One region of the Maricaulis sp. D1M11 genome, then DNA from elsewhere that is predicted to be linked to it. Evidence: predicted binding sites of a transcription regulator. Region 1 holds the regulator's gene; each other region holds the start of a gene.
The links. The regulator LexA, encoded in region 1, represses DNA repair genes until DNA is damaged. The targets are predictions, from matches to a motif close to ATGTTCCNCTTGTGTTCC.
Positions count from the first base shown of each region.

Region 1 (2,202 bases):
TACGGGGGCTACGCGCCCTGATTGCGCCAAGCCTGGTCTTTCTCGTGAGTGTGATCATCTGGTTCGCCAGCACTCCTCCCCACCTGGTGATTACGGAAGAGGGCGTTATTGTGGCGCAGGAGGATGGAAATCTGTGGACCTCACACCCTCGTCAGGGCCGTTTTGCGCGCCGGGTTTTTGCCGAGCGCGCTGCGGTGTCAGAGACCCTCAGTCCGGCGCCCCAGAGGTGTGACGCTTCAGGCTGCGTTTATTTCCTCGGCCAAATCCGGATTGCACGGCCGAGCGATATGTCTGTCTGGTTCGAGGACTGTGAACGGGCCGACATTCTGGTCCTGCCCCAATCCTTGCCGGACTGGCGGCGGCAGTCCTGTTCAGCCCGAATTATCGGCGTGGAGGAACGTGTGACGCAGGGCAGTCTGGCCCTGTGGATCCGCAATGACGACATCCGCGATCACGTCTGGGTCGAAGACACCCGGCGATACCGGATCTGGGCTGGAGCTGAAGAGCGAGGACGACACTCCGCTCAGTGATATTTGCGGATCAGCCCCACCAGCGTGCCCTGAACCTTTACACGTTCCGGGCCGAAAATGCGGGTTTCATACTCCGGATTGGCGGCCTCCAGGGCGATGGATCCGCCCTTCTTGCGCAGACGTTTGAGCGTGGCCTCTTCATCATCAACCAGAGCCACGACAATCGTGCCATTCTCGGCGGACTGGGCCTTTTTGATCAGGACCAGATCACCATCGAGAATGCCGGCCTCGATCATGGAATCGCCCTTGACCTCGAGCGCGAAATGCTCGCCGCCCTGGATCATGTCGGCGGGAACGGGAAGGCGGTCCGTTTCATGCTGAATGGCCGCGATGGGCACACCGGCGGCAATCCGGCCCAGGATCGGGATGTCCACACTCGCATCAGATCCGGGCTCATCAACGGTTTTGCGCTGGAAGTCCGGGCGAACCACATTGCGGGTATCCTCGACCTGTTCGGTCTTCTGGGCCCCACGAACAGCATCTTCGGGAAGCTTGATGACTTCAAGCGCGCGAGCGCGATGAGCCAGGCGCCGGATAAAGCCGCGCTCTTCCAGAGCCGTGATCAGGCGGTGAACCCCTGATTTCGAGGCGAGGTTCAAGGCGCCTTTCATCTCGTCAAAAGAGGGAGACACGCCCGTATCTCGAATCCGCTCGTGAATGAACAGAAGAAGCTCGTGTTGTTTCCGCGTCAGCATGGCGCATTCCTTCCAGCCGGACCCTGGTGCCATGGGAGTGGGCATGCCCCAAACCCTTGCGCCATCAGGGATTGTCCTGTCAGACCCTGCTCAGCCTGTGCGCATCAGTGCCGAAGCGCACGGAACAAAGCAGGAATCACCTGTGTTCTACAAGTGTTCCGCACATCGGTCAAGCGAGGGGCTTTTGGTCCGGCGCGCGGCGGGGCACGTCCGGCGAATGCCATGGTCTAGCAGGCGTGTTTTAGCCCAGCAGGCGCCGAGTCGCGGCCGTGACATCATCCTGACGCATCAGGCTTTCGCCGACCAGCAGAGCTTCAGCTCCGGCATCCTTGAGGCGGGCGACGTCGGCGGGAGTGAAAATACCGCTCTCCGCGACTAGAAGGCGATCTTCCGGAACGCGTGGCGCCAGGTTTTCGAAGGTCTGCAGGCTTGTTTCGAACGTGCGCAGATTACGGTTGTTAATGCCCACGAGCGGGGCATTGAGGGCAATGGCACGATCCAGCTCCGGACCGTCATGCACTTCAACCAGAACGTCCATACCCCATTTTTCAGCCTCATCGGTCAGGGTGCGGGCGCAGTCATCATTAATGGCGGCCAGGATGAGAAGAATGGCGTCCGCCCCCAGGGCCCGGGCCTCGGCGACCTGATAGATGTCATACATGAAATCCTTGCGCAGGGCGGGCAGGGCGACCGCATCACGTGCCATTGTCAGGAATTCATCGGCGCCTTGAAAACTGGGGCCGTCAGTGAGGACAGAGAGACATGTCGCACCCCCGGCCTCATAGGCCTTGGCCAGTTCCGGCGGATTGAAATCTTCGCGGATCAATCCTTTAGACGGGCTGGCTTTCTTGATTTCGGCGATGAGCCCCATCTTGCCGTTTTTGGAAGAGTCGATCAGGGCCTGGCGGAAACCTCGCACGGGCGCAACATCGCGCGCGGCCGCGGCGACGTCATCATAACTGCGGCGCGCCTTGCAG
Region 1 is NZ_JBKQWY010000003.1:49,755-51,956, forward strand. Features, by position in the region: gene RMQ97_RS06595 (ComEC/Rec2 family competence protein) at 1-530, shown strand, start outside; gene lexA (transcriptional repressor LexA) at 524-1,225, opposite strand; gene trpC (indole-3-glycerol phosphate synthase TrpC) at 1,467-2,202, opposite strand, start outside.

Region 2 (2,202 bases), on a different contig from region 1:
AGATGGACCCGATTGACCTTGTCGACATCAATGCCGACACCACTTTCGCCCTGATGGAAGAAGCACAGGCCCGGGGGGCCACGCTTTATACCTATCATCCCGATCAGCTGGCCTGGAATGAGGGGCGGATCGAAGCCCTGGCCCGACAGGTGACGCTGTCGCGTACGGCGACTGAACACGCGGTGCAGGGTGAGCCGGTTGTGCTGAATCTGGCGAGCGATGTGGATGTCGTTCTGATGCGGCAGGATCCACCGTTCGACATGGCGTACCAGACCGCTGCGCATATCCTGGAGGGCCTCGCCGGACAGACCCTGGTTCTCAACGATCCGGCCTGGGTTCGCTCCAGCCCGGAAAAGATCATTCCGCTGATGTTCCCCGACTTGATCCCGCCGACCCTGATCACGCGGGATGAGGCGGCGATCAAGTCGTTCCGGCAGACCCATGACGATATCATCATCAAGCCTCTCTATGGTAATGGCGGCGCGGGCGTTTTCCGTCTCAAGCCCGGTGATGGCAATCTGAATTCCCTTCTGGAAATGTTCTTTGCGACCTCTCGGGAGCCGGTGATTGCCCAGGCCTTTCTCCCTGCGGTTGAAGCCGGGGACAAGCGCGTTCTTCTGATTGATGGAGACCCGGTGGGCGCGATTAATCGTGTGCCGTTGAAGGGTGAGACCCGCTCGAACATGCATGTCGGCGGCCGTGCTGAAGCATCTGATCTGGATGAACACGATCTCAGGATCTGTGAGGCGATCGGTCCGGTTCTCAAGGAGCGCGGCCTCGTTCTTGTCGGGATTGATGTCATTGGCGGCAAGCTGACCGAGATCAATGTGACCTCGCCGACCGGGGTTCAGGAACTCAAACGCTTTTCCGGAATTGATACCTGTGCGCGTTTCTGGGATGTGGTGGACCAGAAATTGCGTTAAGACGCATTAACGATCTTGACGCGAAACTGGTCTGTGTTCATTATCTGTTCCGTTGTGTTCCGGTTTTGTGCTGAAAAATGTGGAAAACCAAATAACGGCAAAGGTTTAACCGAAATTAAGACTTCGGTTTAGACCCAAGGGGGCGGTCGCCGGGCGACCGACGGGACAGATGGCGGCTCAGACCTGGTCCGTGGCCTTTGATGGTGCGGAGGCGCGACCGATTGCTGTACAGGTGCAAGTGGCGGAAGCCGGAGCCTTTCCGGTGTTCACCATTGTGGGTCTGGCCGACAAGGCGGTCGCCGAGAGCAAGGAGCGGGTCCGCGCTGCGTTTGCGGCCCTGGGCCTGTCGCTGCCGCCTCAGCGGACCATCGTGAACCTGGCACCCGCGGATCGGCCCAAGGAAGGTTCGCATTTCGACCTGGCCATTGCCGTCAGTCTGCTGGCCATCATGGGTATAATTCCGCCGGACCAGGCCCTGGGCCATTTGGCGCTGGGGGAGCTGGGCCTGGATGGCTCAATCGCGTCCACACCGGGTGTGCTTCCAGCCGCATTGACGGCCCAGACTGAGAATCTGGGTTTGATCTGCCCCTCTGCCTGTGGTCCGGAAGCGGCCTGGGCCGGTGGCGAACTGGCCATTCTGGCCCCTCAATCCCTCATTCAGCTGGTCAATCATTTCAAGGGTAGCCAGGTCTTGTCGAGACCAGCTCCGGGGGTTCTGGTGCAGCCAGAAACCGGGCTGGATCTGAACCAGGTCAAAGGTCAGGAACAGGCCAAGCGGGCTTTGGAAATCGCCGCGGCCGGATGCCACAACCTGCTGATGGTCGGGCCACCTGGATCCGGGAAGTCCATGCTGGCAGAACGTTTGCCGGGTCTTCTGCCTCCGCTCGATGCGACTGAATTGCTCGATGTTTCGATGGTCCAGTCTGTCGCCGGATTGCTGGAGCGCGGCCAGCTCACCCGGACGCGCCCGTTTCGCGCGCCCCATCATTCGGCGTCCATGGCGGCCATGGTGGGCGGAGGGTCGAAGGCCAAGCCCGGCGAAGCCACCCTGGCGCATCGGGGGGTTCTCTTTCTTGATGAGCTGCCCGAATTTCATCCCCAGGTGCTCGACAGTCTGCGTCAGCCGCTCGAAGCGGGGGAAATCACTGTAGCCCGGGCCAATGCCCACATCACCTATCCGGCTCGATTCCAGCTGGTCGCGGCCATGAATCCCTGCCGGTGCGGCACGGGCGGCCTCACAGATGAGGGGTGTGGACGCCAACCGCGCTGCCTGCGGGAC
Region 2 is NZ_JBKQWY010000001.1:144,986-147,187, reverse strand. Features, by position in the region: gene gshB (glutathione synthase) at 1-923, shown strand, start outside; gene RMQ97_RS00725 (YifB family Mg chelatase-like AAA ATPase) at 1,093-2,202, shown strand, end outside.
Region 2: a site for LexA is predicted at 978-995, ahead of RMQ97_RS00725 (YifB family Mg chelatase-like AAA ATPase). Genes of this name have one in related genera too.

Region 3 (2,202 bases), on a different contig from region 1:
ACGGCCTTGGGCTCGATTCCGGCCTGCGGCATGCGGGCCTGTACGATTTCAATGTCCAGCGTGCGCGGGGTGAGGTGATTGATGTGCGGTCCCTTGAACGAGACGATATCGGCAATCAGGCGGTGCGAGGTGAGAAGCGCCTCGTACACGCGAGCGGTCACAGGGGCATCGGCATGCCACTGGAAAGTCTGCGTCAGCTCCGTCACAAAGCGTTCGGCATCCTCGGCATCCAGTCCGCCCTGGGCCTCGGCACGTTCGCACAGATCCATCGCGGCGGCAGTGAAAATGGAACGCGCGGCCAGAAGCTCACGCGCCGTTTCGCGCAGCGTCTGAGACGGGATCAGGTCAAGGCGCAAAAGCGAGGTGAAGACGCGGAACGGATTGGCGGCCAGCGCATCCGGCGAGACCGGGCGGAAGGCCGTGGAATGAACCGGAATACCGGCCACAGTGAGGTCGTAATATCCCACGGGTTCCATGCCGAGCTGAGCAAACATGCGTCGCATCATGTTCAATTCGTCGGCTGTACCCAGGCGAATAGCGCCATGGCGTTCCAGTTGCAGGCGTCCGGCGGCCGAACTTTCGACCGGCGCGGCACCGGCCTGGGTGTTCACGCTGTCGACGATATCCAGCAAGGTGCCATAGGCGGGCACTTCACGGCGATACATGTCGGACATGAGGGAGGAAAAGCGGGTGCGCAGGGCATCCCGGGAGATCAACGCAACGGACATGGGACCAACTCTTTGTCTTTTTGTTCAATTTAGGTGTGTCGCCGGGCAATCCCATCAATTTTTCCGGTTGGCCTGCATGCGTTTTTGTGCGGCGCAGCACGAATTTTGCGGCAGACATTCTGCTGTGCAGCATGCCGTGCATGAACGTGCCAGACGTGAGGTGTGCTCGTGCGGTTTGCATGGCGTGCGCGAGGCCGGATGCGCGGGGGTGGGGATAACCATCGGGCCAGTGGAGTCGTTTGCTGGACGTGTGCGGGCTTCGTGATCACACTGCCAGACGATTCGCGGGTTTGACCTGCGGAACAGAATGTGAACAATGCGACAGACAAGGCTGCTCAAGGCAGTCGGCGAGCGGAGACAAGGGCCATGGCGGGCGTAAACAAGGTTATTCTGGTGGGCAATCTGGGTCGGGATCCGGAGATCCGCCGCCTGAACTCCGGCGAGCCGGTGGTCAATCTCTCCATCGCGACATCCGATACCTGGCGCGATAAATCCTCCGGCGAACGCCGCGAGCGCACCGAATGGCACCGTGTCGTGATCTTCAACGACAATCTGGCCAAGGTCGCGGAGAACTATCTGCGCAAAGGGTCGAAAGTCTATATCGAGGGCGCTTTGCAGACCCGCAAATGGACGGACCAGAACGGCCAGGAAAAATACACGACCGAGATCGTGCTTCAGCGCTATCGCGGTGAGTTGCAAATGCTTGATGGCCGCAATGAGGGCGGTGACAGCTTTGGTGGTGGCCGGTCCGGTGGTTCCAGCTTCGGCAATGACAGCTATGGCGGTGGCGGTGGCGGCCAGGTCTCCAGCGACCGTCCGCAGGAGAGCTTCCATAATGCTGACATTGATGACGAAATTCCGTTCTGATCCGGGCACCGGGTTCGAACTGACACTGTGAAGGGAGCGCCGGATGAGAATTTGCATCACCGGCGCTTCCGGTTTTCTGGGCTCGCATATCGCGGCCCATCTGCATGCGGCCGGTCATCACATCATTGGTGCGGCCCGCCGGGTGGACGCTGCGCGCCGCCAATTCCCCCATCTGGACTGGGTGACCTGTGATCTGCGTTTTGACACGGTCGAGGACTGGCAGGCCCGCCTGGTCGATGTGGACGCGGTCATCAATTGTGCCGGCGTTTTGCAGGACGGTCTGGGAGAGGCCAGCGAAGCCGTCCATGTTTCAGGGGCGTCCGCGCTGTTCGAGGCCTGCGAACGCGCCAAGCTGCGCCGCGTCATCCATATCTCCGCCGTCGGCATTGATGAGCCCGCGACCAGTGCCTATGCGCGAACCAAACGCGCCGGCGAGGAGGCCCTCAAGACCCGTGATCTTGATTGGGTGATCCTGCGGCCCTCCCTGATCGTGGCGCGCACCGTCTATGGCGGCACAGCCGTGATGCGCATGCTGGCGGGGCTGCCCTGGATCACGCCCAGTGTGGCACCCGACCAGGCCTTCAGGCCGATTTGCGCGGCTGATGTC
Region 3 is NZ_JBKQWY010000002.1:368,920-371,121, forward strand. Features, by position in the region: gene RMQ97_RS06005 (VOC family protein) at 1-728, opposite strand, end outside; gene ssb (single-stranded DNA-binding protein) at 1,095-1,595, shown strand; gene RMQ97_RS06015 (SDR family oxidoreductase) at 1,639-2,202, shown strand, end outside.
Region 3: a site for LexA is predicted at 1,028-1,045, ahead of ssb (single-stranded DNA-binding protein). Genes of this name have one in related genera too.

Region 4 (2,202 bases), on a different contig from region 1:
CCGGGATCGGTTTCAAACCAGGTGTTCACATGACTGGGCATGGCCGACGCATAACGTTCGGCTGAGCGTTCATCGCCTGCAATAACCAGGGCGGAGGCCTCGGCGTCAAAATCCTCGCCGGGATCGGTGGCCATGGGAATGCCAATGGTTTCGCCCTGACGATATCTCAACTCGTCCAGCACCATTTTCAGGCGCAACAGGCTGCGCACACGGGCGAACAAGGTGACTTCATCAACCGGCTTGGTCAGGAAATCATCCGCCCCGGCTTCCAGCCCGCGCACGCGGTCTTCCCGATCATCCAGAGCTGTAACCATCACAACGGGAATATGGCGCGTATCCGGATCGGATTTGAGCATACGGCAGGTCTGATACCCGTCCATGCCGGGCATCATGACATCCAGAAGGATCAGATCGGGCTGTTCGGCCCGTGCCGCCTCGATCGCATCAATCCCGCTATAGGCCGTGCAAACATCGAAATACTCGATTTGAAGTCGGGCTTCGAGCAGGCGGACATTGGCAGGCTGATCATCGACGACAAGGATGCGCGCGGTCACCGTCTGCCTCCTAATCCAGGAATTTCCGGACCGTGTCGATGAAGGTCGCCACGGAAATGGGTTTGGACAGATAGGCTTCACAGCCTCCGGCGCGAATGCGTTCCTCATCCCCCTTCATAGCGAAGGCGGTGACGGCCACGACCGGGATTGATGCCAGGTCCTCGTCATCCTTCAGCCATTTGGTGACTTCCAGGCCCGACACTTCCGGCAGCTGAATGTCCATCAGGATCAGATCAGGCGTGTGTTCACGGGCAAGTTCGAGCGCCTTGAAACCATCCTTGGTTTGCAAGGTCTCATAGCCATGAGCCTCGAGCAGATCATGAAACAGTTTCATGTTCAGCTCGTTATCCTCAACGATCAGAACTTTTTTCGGCATGACCTGCAGCATGGCGGCGACACGCTTCCCGTAAATGGTCGTGCGGTTGTTCCGCACATCTTTACCCCGACGAGGATGAAACCCGATCTTCCTTAACCGATAATGAGTCAGACAGCGGTTTCTCCAATTTATAGAACACAAACAGAACAAAACCGGCTAAAGAGGGAGTATACCGTGCGAAAAGAGGCGCAACACCATGATTCGGATCGGGCTGGACCTGGGCGGGACCAAGATTGAAGCCATAGCCATGGATCGCGACGGCGCGATTCTCCATCGCGAACGCATCCCCACTCCGCGCGCCTATGACGCCTCGCTGGCCGCGATCCGCGATCTGGTGAACCGGGTCGAGGACGCGTGCGGTCACACTGCCGCCGTTGGCATCGGTCATCCCGGCTCGCTGAGCCCGGCAAACGGCCTGATGCGCAATGCCAATTCGACCTGGCTGAATGACCGTCCCTTTTTTGAGGACATGGCCCGCACGCTCGATCGACCTCTGCGCCTGGCCAATGATGCCGACTGTTTTGCCTTATCAGAAGCTGTCGATGGCGCGGGGCGGGACGGGCATATCGTGTTCGGGGTGATCCTCGGCACGGGTGTGGGCGGGGGTATTGTGATCGATAAACGCCTGCTGAGTGGCGCCCAGCGGATTGCCGGTGAGTGGGGACATAATCCCCTGCCCTGGCCCCAGGCTCATGAAGTGCTCGGACCGCGTTGCTGGTGCGGTCAACGCGGCTGCATCGAAACCTGGCTGTCCGGCCCGGGCATGGCGGCCCGTCATGAGGCCGAGGAAGGCGATGCGCGAACAGCCGCTGCACTGTTCAGCGCTGCGGCGTCAGGAGACCCGTCCGCCCGGCGCTCCATCACCAGCTATACGGACCGATTGGCACGCGCCCTTGCCTCGGTCTGCAATCTCATCGATCCAGACCTGATCGTGCTGGGCGGTGGAGTCTCGAATGCGCCCGGACTGGCCGAGGCTGTCCAGGCCCGCCTGCCGGCTCATGTCTTTTCCGATGTGGTCACCACCCGGATCGTGCGCCATCACCATGGCGACAGTTCCGGTGTGCGCGGCGCGGCCTGGCTCTGGCGAGCCGAGGAGGTGTGATGCCGGCCTATTGTCGGACCTGCATGGCCGCCTATGCGCTGAAACCGGGGCCGGCCTGTCCGTCCTGCGGCGGGCATCGCTGGCTGGAACACGATGAGATCAATACATTGTCCATCGCCCATATCGATTGCGACGCCTTTTTCGCCTCGATCGAAAAGCGCGATAATCCG
Region 4 is NZ_JBKQWY010000004.1:14,207-16,408, forward strand. Features, by position in the region: gene RMQ97_RS08590 (PleD family two-component system response regulator) at 1-554, opposite strand, end outside; gene RMQ97_RS08595 (response regulator) at 565-930, opposite strand; gene RMQ97_RS08600 (ROK family protein) at 1,127-2,032, shown strand; gene RMQ97_RS08605 (DNA polymerase IV) at 2,032-2,202, shown strand, end outside.
Region 4: a site for LexA is predicted at 1,063-1,080, ahead of RMQ97_RS08600 (ROK family protein). Genes of this name have one in related genera too.